One region of the Bacteroides sp. RTP21281st1_H5_RTP21281_210402 genome, then DNA from elsewhere that is predicted to be linked to it. Evidence: riboswitches for the same ligand, from Rfam matches in the RefSeq annotation. Region 1 holds a riboswitch; the other holds the start of a gene.
The links. A riboswitch is a leader RNA that binds a small molecule or an ion and turns the genes downstream of it on or off. The one in region 1 is predicted to bind cobalamin.

Region 1 (6,283 bases):
CTACAAGTTCACGAATAAGTTAGGGACTTCTATCAGCCAACTCCGTGAGTTTGCCATGCGTGCCGACCGGAACGAGCCTATCGAAATGGCCATACAATCGGCTTTTCCACACAATGAACTGGGAGAAATCTCACAGCATATCATCCAAATCTACAAACGCCTGCACGAGACGAAAGAAGCCCTTTACATCGAACGTGAAAAGCTGATTACCCATCTTCAGATTTCACATGAAGGACTGGGAGTATTTACGAAGGATAAGAAGGAAATTCTTGTCAATAATCTCTTTACCCAATACAGCAATCTGATTTCGGACTCCAATCTGGAGACAACGGAAGAGGTTTTCGCCATCAGTGAATTGAAAGATATCATACATTTTATCAACAAGAACCGGCAACAACGTTCGAGAAGTAAGGATGAGAAAAGAATGTCCATCACCATCAACAAGAACGGACGCACGTTTATCGTCGAATGTATCATCTTCCAGGATGCGAGCTTCGAGATTTCAATCAATGACGTCACCCAGGAAGAAGAACAGGTGAATCTGAAACGTCAGTTGACGCAGAATATTGCGCATGAGTTGAAAACGCCCGTCAGCAGTATTCAGGGATATTTGGAGACTATTGTCAGCAATGAAAACATTCCACGTGAGAAGATTAATGTGTTCCTTGAACGTTGTTATGCGCAAAGCAATCGTTTGAGCCGGTTATTGCGTGACATTTCTGTGCTTACCCGCATGGATGAAGCCGCCAACATGATTGATATGGAGCGTGTGGACATCAGCGTACTGGTAGGAAACATCATCAACGAAGTAGCACTGGAACTGGACGAGAAGCATATCACAGTGGTTAATTCCTTAAAGAAAAGCATACAAGTCAAAGGAAATTATTCTCTGATTTATTCTATTTTCCGTAATCTGATGGACAATGCCATTGCATATGCGGGCACAAACATTCAGATTAATATCAACTGCTTCCGTGAAGATGAAAGCTACTACTATTTCAGTTTTGCCGATACGGGCGTAGGTGTGTCACCCGAACATCTGAACCGTCTCTTCGAACGCTTCTACAGGGTAGACAAAGGCCGCTCACGAAAGTTAGGCGGAACAGGACTCGGACTGGCTATCGTGAAGAATGCGGTTATCATTCATGGCGGCAGCATCTCTGCCAAAAACAGTCAGGGTGGTGGACTGGAATTTGTATTTACATTGGCAAAGGAGAAGTAAAGTTTTTCAAAAAGTAAGGGTTTAATAAAAAAGGTTCTTTGAAAAGAAACAGGAAAGAAAACAAAAAAGAGGTCAGAGAAGAAAAGGAAGAAAAATTCTTTGAATAAGATGAAAAGGCATTATCTTTGTCTTCCATGTAATTCATAGAAGTTCAATATAATAATAGTCAATCATGAAAACGAACATAAATATTCTTCCGATTGTATGTCTTCTTTGTCTCTGTGCCTGCAAAAACGGTAATGCTTCCGGCTTAAACAAAAACGAAGTAGCGCAGGATACTATCAAGACCTTTGCCCTGCCATCCATCCCCGCAATGATGACAGCACCGGATCAACGTGCCGACTTCCTTGTCAAGCATTATTGGGATAATGTGAACTTTGCCGACACCAACTACATTCACCACCCCGAAGTTACCGAACAAGCCTGGGCGGACTATTGTGACATTCTGAATCATGTTCCGTTGGAAACTGCACAGGAAGCGATGCGGAAAACAATCGAACGGACAAATGTAGACAAGAAAGTATTCACTTACATCACCGACCTGGCAGACAAATATCTGTATGACCCTAACTCCCCAATGCGTAATGAAGAATTCTACATTCCCGTATTAGACGCAATGCTAGCCTCTCCCATATTGGAAGAAATAGAAAAGGTGCGCCCCAAAGCCCGTCGCGAATTAGCACAGAAGAACCGTATCGGCACCAAAGCGCTGGATTTCAACTACACACTAGCTTCCGGCACACAAGGCTCTCTTTACCAACAAAAAGCAGACTATACATTATTATTCATCAACAACCCCGGATGCCATGCCTGTACAGAAACAATAGACGCATTAAAAAACTCCCCCATCATCAACCAGCTTTTAGCACAAAAGAAGTTGATAGTCCTTTCCATCTACCCCGACGAAGAACTGGATGAGTGGAAAAAGCATCTAAACGAATTCCCCAAAGAATGGATTAACGGGTACGACAAGAAATTCATCATCAAAGAACAACAACTGTATGACCTGAAAGCCATCCCCACCCTCTACCTATTGAACAAGGATAAAACGGTACTTCTGAAGGATGCTCCTGTCCAAGCCATCGAAGAATACCTGCTAATGAAAGGCGAACAATAAACAGCTTCCACACCGCACATCCATGCCGTAGCACACGCCCACACACCACGTGCCCACGCCGTAACGCATGCCCCACCGCACATGCCCACGCCGCATGGTTTCCCGGCCCCGTTTTTTCAGCGTCAAGCGCAGGTGTTTTCTCCGGCGTCAAGAAGGGCAGACTGTTTGAGCGTAGCGAGTTTCTGCCCTTTAGCCGGAGGAAACACCGGAGTAGCTGAAAAAACGCAGCCTTGATTCTTTCTTTTTGGTTCTTTTTCTTTCGTATCAAGACGAAAGAAAAAGAACGCCCCCTTTGCAAAAGCCAAATAAACTCCCTATCTTTGCCACGCATTGGTTTGCAGACCTCAAAACACACGAGGAAAGCGATTAAAAGGGAATCAGGTGTAAATCCTGAACAGTCCCGCTGCTGTAAGTTCCATATGTTCGTTGCGAGCAACCTACTTTTAGCCACTGGAAAGAAACTTCCGGGAAGGCGCCCGCAACAGGAACGAGTCAGAAGACCTGCCATGCACCCAATTTCACTGCTTTCGAGGAAAAAGCGTTGAGTCTAATGACCCGGACAATTCGTCTATCATTTCATTCATCACTCTGATTCAGAGAAAGTGTGTTTTAATTAATAAACTCTGCCAAGTTTATTTATGCGTGTCCGGTCGAAGGGATTTCGCCCGGACACTTTTTAAAAGTAAAAAATAGACTAGTAGGATAAGGATGAAACATATCATGTCATACAAAAGCATCTGCGCGGCATTCTGCTGCCAACTTTTATCCGCAACACTTTTCGCGCAACAGCAAAAAGTGGATACAACGCATACCTACTCCATCCCCGAAATAACCGTTTCCGATATTTATCAAACAAGAGAAGTACGCTCCAGCGCTCCGTTGCAGGTACTATCCAAAGATGCACTGAAGAATCTGCACGCTTTGCAGGTTTCCGACGCAGTAAAGCACTTTGCCGGAGTGACCGTGAAAGATTACGGTGGTATCGGCGGACTGAAAACCGTATCCATACGTAGCCTGGGAGCACAGCATACAGCCGTAGGTTATGACGGAATCACCGTAACCGACTGTCAAACCGGACAGATAGACATCGGTCGTTTCTCTCTTGACAATGTAGACCAACTATCACTCAGTAACGGCCAGAGCGACAATATCTTCCAACCGGCACGTTTCTTTGCTTCCGCAGGAATACTGAATATACAGACACTCACTCCCCGTTTCAAAAAAGGAAAGCGCACGAATATCAGTGCCGCCTTCAAGACCGGTTCGTGGGGACTGGTTAATCCGTCCGTCCTGATAGAGCAGCAACTCACCCCAAAATGGACAGTCACAGCCAATGGCGAATGGATGTCTTCGGACGGACAATATCCATATAGCCTGCACTACGGAAATACAGCAGACGACCTGACGTCACGGGAGAAAAGAAAAAATACCGATGTGCAGACTTTTCGTGCCGAAGCCGGACTTTACGGCAACTTCTCCGACAAAAAGCAATGGCGGTTGAAAGCTTATTACTTCCAATCTTCACGGGGACTGCCGAAAGCTACTACACTTTATAACGACTACTCTGCGCAGCATCTTTGGGACAAGAATACATTCGTACAAAGCCAATACAAGAAAGAGTTCAGCCGGCAATGGGTATTCCAAACTTCCGCCAAGTGGAACTGGAGTTATCAACGCTATTTAGACCCCGACACTAAAAACTCTTTAGGGAAAACGGAGAACAGCTATTATCAGCAGGAATATTATCTTTCAGCATCGGTATTATACAGATTGCTGAGTAATCTTTCATTCTCTCTTTCTACAGATGGAAGTATCAATACCATGGATACTAATCTTGCTAATTTTGCGCAACCCACCCGCTACTCATGGCTGACCGCTTTTGCCGGAAAGTACGTGAATGACTGGCTGACAATCTCCGCATCCGCCCTGGCAACCATCATCAATGAAGATGTGAAAGAGGGCGGCAGCGCCGGCAATCACCGCAAATTAACGCCTTATGTCAGCGCTTCATTCAAGCCGTTCCGTAACGAAGAGTTCCGTATCCGTTTCTTCTATAAAGACATTTTCCGTCTGCCTAGCTTCAATGACTTATACTATCAGGAAGTAGGAAACACCAAACTAAAGCCTGAGAATGCGAAGCAATATAATATCGGTCTGACATACAGCAAGAATGTATGCTCATTCCTTCCTTATCTTTCTGCAACCGTTGATGCATACTATAACAAAGTAACGGATAAAATAATCGCCTATCCCACCAAGAACCTTGCAATTTGGAGTATGAGAAACTTGGGAAGTGTAGATATTAAAGGTATCGACGTCACAGGAAACTTGTCTCTTCAACCTTGGGAGAAAATACGCATCAACCTGTCCGGTAATTATACATATCAACGGGCGTTGGATGTCACTGACCCTGATTCGAATAAGGATAAGTCGACTTATAAACATCAGATAGCCTATACTCCCCGTGTTTCAGCTTCAGGGCAGGCAGGAATCGAAACTCCATGGATAAATATGTCTTACTCATTCCTTTATTCGGGAAAACGCTATACAGTGGGACAGAACATCGCAGCAAACCGACTGGATAGTTACAGTGACCACAGTATCTCGGCAAGCCGCGACTTCCAGATAAGAAAAGTTACAAGTTCGCTCAGTGTGGAAGTACTGAACCTGATGGATAAGAATTATGAGATAGTACGATACTTTCCGATGCCGGGACGTTCGGTAAGAGCAACGCTAAAAATAATATACTAAAAGCAGGATATGGATTTGAAAAAGAAATTAACATATATATTTTGGTTCTGTCTGCCGCTACTATTATTATTCACAGCTTGTGATGATATGGAAGACAAGCCTTTTACCTCGGATATTGCGGGTGACCCGACCGAAACGGATACGGCCGAACTCTATGTGCTGTGTGAAGGACTATTCAATCAGAACAACAGTTCATTGATGCGTTTCTCTTTTGGCAACCAGAGAATGGTACGCAACTATTTTAATACAATCAATCATCGGGGATTGGGAGATACGGCAAATGATTTAGCTATTTATGGCGGCAAGATATATGTCATTGTCAATGTTTCCAGTACAGTAGAAGTAGTAGATTTCCGTACAGGAAACTCTTTGAAGCAAATTCAAATACAGGCTGAAAACGGAAGTTCACGAGAGCCAAGATACATTGCTTTCCATAAAGAAAAAGCCTATGTATGTTCATACGATGGAACAGTGACACGAATAGATACAACTTCCCTCACTATAGATGGCGTCGCATCAGTAGGACGTAATCCCGACGGAATTTGTGTACAAAACGGAAAGTTATATATTTCCAATTCCGGTGGCTTGGATCATGCATCCGGTTCAGGCGTAGACAATACTGTATCTGTCGTCGATATTGCTACATTCAAAGAGATTAATAAAATTACAGTAGGATCGAATCCTGGTAAAATAGTAGCCGGTACGGATGGAACAACCGTTTATGTAGCAACCCGCGGAGAAGATGTGGAAGCCGGAAATTACAACTTTGCCAAAATAGACTGTCAAACAAATGAAGTAACTCACTACAATGAGAAAGTACAAAACTTTGCCATTGACGGAGAAATAGCCTATCTATACAATTACAATTATAGTACGCAAACATCTTCTATCAAGACATTCAATCTGAAAACAGGAAAAACCGTTCGTGAGAATTTCATTACGGATGGAACAAGCATTGATACTCCTTACGGTATCAATGTGAACCCTTACAGTGGTAACGTTTATATCACAGATGCTTATGATTATACCATATATGGAGATTTGCTCTGTTTCAACCAACAAGGACAACTACAATTCCGTCTGAATAATATCGGACTGAATCCTAACACGATTGTATTTAGCGACAAAGCTTCACAAAGTGATATTGATGGTAATACCGAAGAAACTGAAAATTCATTGGCTTTCGCCAATAA
Region 2 (6,283 bases), on a different contig from region 1:
TGTTTCCCTTTTCTTGAAGCTCTTCGGCTTCTCGTCGGGGAATGATTTTTATGCAGGACTGACAGCGGAAAAAGGACGGATAAGGCAAGTAAACAGTGTACGGGATGGAACGGAATACCCAACCGCCGAGTGCAAGGGCAAAACCCGGCTCGACCGGCTTTGTTCTGCAACGAGACGGGGGCTAAAAGCCCATCTTCGATTTGCGGAAGGCTGCCGTGAAGAATATCCGGGAACCGTTAGCGAAAGCGGTACTTGACGACCGGACGCACGCTGTACCTTTGCATAGAAAACCTCTCCGAAGAGAATTGCTGACGTGAGATGAGAAAAAGCCATAATTGAGAAATGTTATTATTCATAAAGGGGAAGGACTATTCATAGTTGTTTTCCTGTTACAATCCAAATAAAATTGGATCAAAGTTTTCGGTTAAATTTGTTTTTATCTTATTTACAGCGTATTGCATTTCTTGGTGAACTTCTCGGCCAAAGGTCAAGGCACGAGAGCCTCCGCCGGCCTTTGATCGAGCCGGTGCGGAGGCACATCGTGCTTAACACCTTTGGCTCTCTCGAAAGCCGAGATTTCAGAACCCGAAAAAATCCTTCGATAAACAGATTTTCCTTAGCGGTCAGCTCTCTGCCGCATATCCCTTATTAGTTTACAAAGGCCAGAGGAGCAGATTATTTTAAGCGGACGTTAACGCCGCAACAACTATGTAGTATTCTCTCTGGGAAAATCCGTTTACCGGAAGGGTTTCTCTATGACACGATACTATTGACATATTCGGTCTGATGTTTCAGCACAAAGAATAGACGGTTTACCAGTTTGCGGGCGACCTTTACGATAGCTTTGCTCTTGGGCATCCGTTTGCATTGTTCCGTATAGAACAGGTTCATCGCAGGGTCTTGACGTACCGCCACCCATGCCGCTTCTATCAGGTTACAGCGCATAACGGCGTGTTTTCGTATGGTAATATCCCCCGTCCCATCTTTCTCTCCGCTGGAGTGGCACATCGGGATCATTCCGATATAGGCAGCCAGTTGTTCGGCATTGCGGAAGCGGGTTATGTCGCATATCTCGGAGAGGAACGCCATTCCCGTAGCCTGCCCGAACCCCGGAACGCTCATAATCAACCGCAGCGGTTCGCGGAATCGATCCGTCTTGGCCAATGTCCGTAAAGCCCGTGTCATCTCCAGTTTCTGACGGCGTAACTCTTCCAGATGCCGGATATGAATGTCGAGGGCCTGACGGCCGCTCGGGGTGAGCGTCTCTATCTCCTTCAACCAGGCGAAAAAGCGCTTCGACCAGTTGGAAAACGGAGTGAGAAACTCCTGCGGAATCTCGATGCCTAAATACCGAAGTTGAGACTTGAGCCGATTCTTCTGACGGGTCGTGTCTTTGGTTATCGAGTTCTTCAATCTTATCAAGGAACGCATCTCCAACGATACGCTGTCCGGCGTATAAATGCCTTTCAGCTCGTTGGCTCTTAAACTCCGCGCCAGCTTACCGCTGTCCACGGTGTCGGTCTTACGCAGCTTTTCGCTGCTCTTGGTCGGCACGTCGGCCGGATTGACCACGATGTTGTCGATCCCTAAGGCCGTCAGACGCTCGTGTATCCAAAATCCGCAGAAGCCCGCTTCGTACACCGAGTGATACTCGGCGCCCGGATAACTCCGAGTTAAAAATCCGTACAACGCTTCTGGGCTCGGATGCTGGCTAAACTTCTTCAATACGGAGGTTTCGGACAAGACCGTAACCGACCAACTCTTCAAATGGACGTCGATTCCTACATAAATCTTTTGTCCTCTGAAACTAATTTTGTTTCTTTGCTCTCTCATGGCTATCGTCGTTTTAGTTAGTAAAGGTTTTGCAGCTTTAATCTAACCAAAATCTCGATAGCTTTTTCATTTATCCGCTATCATCGCGGCTTACCCTGATTGTAAACATAGGGATTATAAATGTTTAGTTGGCATGAAAATACAATTCGCACTATAAAATAATCTTTTCTTGAAATAAAAATTAGGGAAAAAGAAACGAGATTAAAAAATAACCATTAACTTTGCACCAGTCAAGTTTCCAATCGAAGCGTCGAATGGAATTAAAAGGGAATCCCGGTGAAAATCCGGAGCTGTACTCGCAGCTGTAAGTCCTATTAAAGTTTATCGCACTCTTTGCCACTGGTGAAAGCTGGGAAGGCGCGATAAGCGGGATGAGCCAGAAGACCTGCTTGATGAGATATGATTTAGTGACCACGGGATAATTGGCATTAGATTAAAATGAACAGAGGCTCGTCCAAAGACACCTAATATTCTTTTTGATAACCGATTTCTCATTCGTTGCAAATCTATCGCAAGGAAAACGAATGTGTAATTAAACTTTTTTGTTTAACTTTTAATAATTGAGTTATGAAAAAGAATCTTAAATTCTTGGCAATGGCTGTTGTAGCAATGGCCGCCGCAGTGTTCACAGGATGTTCGTCCGATGATGACTTCCTTGCTCCGTATGAGGAGAGTGCGATTCAAACCCGCGCGATAAGTTCTACCAATGCGCTTATCAATTTTGATAACGTACCTTCCAGCGTAATGGCTTCTGACCAGTATGGAAACAATCTCTATTCTGCCACGGCCAACGGCAAGCAGGTAACGACCGGCTACATCACTCAAATCGGGCAAACCGGTACGTACATTCAGTTCCCGATTAACTATTTGGAACAAGAATGGGTAAGCGGACAGCCTTGGGAATATGAGTTTTGGAATGGTGGTTTTGCCATCTCTAATTTCCATAATCTGACACAGGGTGATTATGAGAATCAATGTAGCGTTTATGATAAGAATGGCGGTCATAGCGGTAAAAATTTTGCCGTTGCTTTCGGTTATAGCGATTCATACAATGATGCGGGAGCAACCTATGACAAGTGCGCCAAGATTTACTTGACCAATGCAACCGGATATAAAGTCGAAATTCCAAAGAAGCCAGTTAAGGGTACACCGAAATATGGCAAATTCAACAGTGTATGGGTCTGCAATACAACTTATACCTACTTGGTCATGAAGGATGGCAACTCGTTTACACAAGGCTCTTTGTCGGCACAAAAAGGATGGTTTAAGGTGGTATTTGTTGCGTTGGATGCGACGGGTAAACCTACAGGTAAGGAAGTAGAATACTATTTGGCAAACTTCGATTCCAGTAAGGATGCAGAATCAGGCTTGGCCAATCAAATCCGTACTGGTTGGAGCCAAGTGGACTTAAGCGGTTTAGGTGACAGCGTATGTACTGTAGCTATCAATTTTAAAGGAAGCGATTCAAGCGCATACGGATTGAACACTCCTGCTTACGTTGCCATAGACGATATTGATGTAACCGTAAACGAATAACATGAATTTGGGGCAAATGCTTTTTAACGACAAATGCTAAGTATTTGCCCCTTTTTATTATATCCCAATGGAGATTGAAATTAAATACTTTCTTCAAGGGAATTTCAGCGTTAAAATTATAAATATAATGAAGAAGTATTTGCTTTTATTCTCCTTGACGATATTTCTATTTGCATGCAACAAAGACGAAGAAATATCGCAGGACGTGACCGTGCCTCCTGTCATTGAATTGGACAGCGAAGACGGAATCTATGTTGTAAAGATAGGAAAAGAGGTCGTTATTGAGCCGACCTATCAGAATGTCGATTACGCCGTTTATTCATGGAAATGCAACGGTCGTATCATTTCCGATGAGCCTCAATTGAAATACATTTTCAACGAATGCGGTTCGTATTACGTTACCCTGCGTGTGGATACGAGGGATGCCAGCACAGAGGAAGAAATTCGTGTGGATGTCAATGAATTGGCTCCGCCCGTCATTTCATTGGTAACCCCCTCTATAGGGCTTAAAGTTGTCGCAGGACGTGAATATATCCTTACTCCCGACATTCAAAATGCAGAAGGAGCTACTTATTTGTGGACTCTTAACGGGAACGAAGTCGGAACTGAAAATACTTATACATTCAAGCAAGATGAGTTGGGAACTTATGAACTGACTTTAACTGTAGCGAATGAAGACGGACAATCAGAGAAGACAGTTTCTATTGAGGTTGTCGATAAACTTCCAATTGAAATCGTAGTTCCGTCATCTTTATATTTCACCGAGGATAATACCAAATACGTAGAATTAGGACGTACTTTGTTTGTCCGCCCCTTTGTATCAATAAGTGCCGAGCCTTCTTATCAATGGATTTTGGACGGGCAACCGATTGAGGGAGCCAATTCCTTGGTTTACGGTTTCAAACCCTCTAAAACCGGAGAACACACGCTTACTTTTACCGTGAAATACGATAATCAAATAACAAAAGCAACCCTCACTCGTAATATTGCTGTTTCCGGTGTCGATGAAGTCAGTGTCAATATTCCGGTGAAATGTTGTGAAGCGGCCGGAAAAAGACCTTTTGCTGCCGGAAATTCCATTTACAGCAATAAAGTATATGAATTTGTTCCGGCTCCGGGACAATTCGTAAACGAAACGAATACAGCAGGTTTCAATGGGGAAAGCACGCACGAAGCAGCCTGTGCTTACGCACAAAAACGTCTTGATAATGAACAATATGTTTCTCTTGGAGGTTGGGGAGGATATATCGTAGTAGGATTCGACCACAGTATCGAAAACAAAGGCGGTTATGATTTTTCCATCAAAGGAAATGCCTTTGATTCGTCAAATGAACCGGGCATTGTATGGGTAATGCAAGATGTCAATGGAGACGGCTTGCCCAACGATGAATGGTATGAACTGAAGGGTTCTGAATATGGAAAACCCGAAACCATTCAGGACTATGCCGTAACTTATTTCCGTCCCGGTCCCAACATGGATACTCAATGGCAGGACAACAAGGGAAATAAAGGAGCGATTGACCGTCTCGGCAACTATCACCCGCAAGAGTTTTATTATCCTTTGTGGATTGAAGCGGATTCCTATACGTTATACGGCACATGCCTGAAAGCACGTACCGAACAAAGCCCGTCGACAGGCATGTGGTCCAATAATCCGTTCGGATGGGGATATGCCGATAATATTGGTGATGATATGCCCAATAAAGACAATCCTAACGCGGGAGCACTTGGAAACTATTTTAAGATTTCCGATGCAGTCAATATCGACGGTACACCTGCAAACCTTTCCCATATCGACTTTATCAAGGTGCAGACCGGAGTCAATGTAAAAGCCGGATGGTTAGGGGAAAATTCCACGGAAGTTTTCAAGTTCTGTGATGAAAACAACAATAACGACAAATAAAATTCATTATGAACAAAATATATCATTTCATCCTATTCTGTTTCGCTACGCTCTGCCTTGCTGCATGTAGTGATGACGACCCTGAAGTAAGCGGAATAGACGGCAAGGATCACTTCATCTCCGAGTTTGCTCTAACTGTAGATGGCATTACCTATCAAGCCATGATAGTCGGGGACAAGATTACAGTTGAGATACCTTATAATACCAGTCTGAAAGGGGCTACCGTAGAGTATGCCCTTTGCGAGGGAGCCTCTATTAACCCGAATCCATCAACCATAGAGGATTGGGAAAATGAATGGAAATTCGTAGTCACCTCCAGAATGCAGGAGAGCAAAGTATATTCCTATACTTATCAATATGCAGACATCGAACAGAGCGGCAGCGTGGTACTTGCCACGCAATCCGAGGTGGATAATTTTGCCAAGACAGGAATAAACAAAATCGAAGGCAGCCTGACCATCGGAACGGCAGACGGAGAAGAAATCACCAATCTGGACGGACTTGCCAACCTGAAACAAATCAGTAACTCTCTTGTTATCAATCCGTCTTACAAAGGAGCGGATTTGACGGGGTTGGATAATCTGGAACAACTCGGAAGTTTCAAATTAGGATCGACAACTTCTACCAGTAAAAACATAACGCTCAAAACGGTTAATCTGCCCTCTTTGCTTGGAGTGACCGGCGATTTTGTCGTTAACAGTTCTGTCATTGAAAAAATATCCATACCCAAAGTCGAGTTCATTGGTGAGGATATGTATATAACCTCCGATGCTTTGCTTGATTTGGATGCAAATGCCGTTGAATCTGTCGGAGCTTCCTTAATTGTCAAAGGTTCGGTAGCACAAAAAGAATCAGCGACAACCGAAGCCATTGTTTTCTCAGCGCTCAAACGGGTCGGGAATGAACTTACAGTCCAATATTTTCCCAAACTGCAAGGAATTTATCTACCGGCATTGGAAAGTGTGGCCGGTACTGCCTCATTCTCCGATATGTCCTCCATCGGAAGTCTTG

Region 2: linked by a shared signal. The riboswitch ahead of AB5443_RS05575 (DUF4465 domain-containing protein) and the one ahead of AB5443_RS09485 (TonB-dependent siderophore receptor) in region 1 are both predicted to bind cobalamin.

What each region holds. Positions count from the first base shown of each region.
Region 1 is NZ_JBCOWR010000005.1:146,038-152,320, reverse strand. Features, by position in the region: gene AB5443_RS09495 (ATP-binding protein) at 1-1,222, shown strand, start outside; gene AB5443_RS09490 (DUF5106 domain-containing protein) at 1,395-2,339, shown strand; cobalamin riboswitch at 2,654-2,863, shown strand; gene AB5443_RS09485 (TonB-dependent siderophore receptor) at 3,048-5,090, shown strand; gene AB5443_RS09480 (YncE family protein) at 5,100-6,283, shown strand, end outside.
Region 2 is NZ_JBCOWR010000003.1:9,632-15,914, reverse strand. Features, by position in the region: gene AB5443_RS05580 (IS110 family transposase) at 754-1,833, opposite strand; cobalamin riboswitch at 2,049-2,241, shown strand; gene AB5443_RS05575 (DUF4465 domain-containing protein) at 2,401-3,369, shown strand; gene AB5443_RS05570 (PKD-like domain-containing protein) at 3,497-5,272, shown strand; gene AB5443_RS05565 (DUF4971 domain-containing protein) at 5,281-6,283, shown strand, end outside.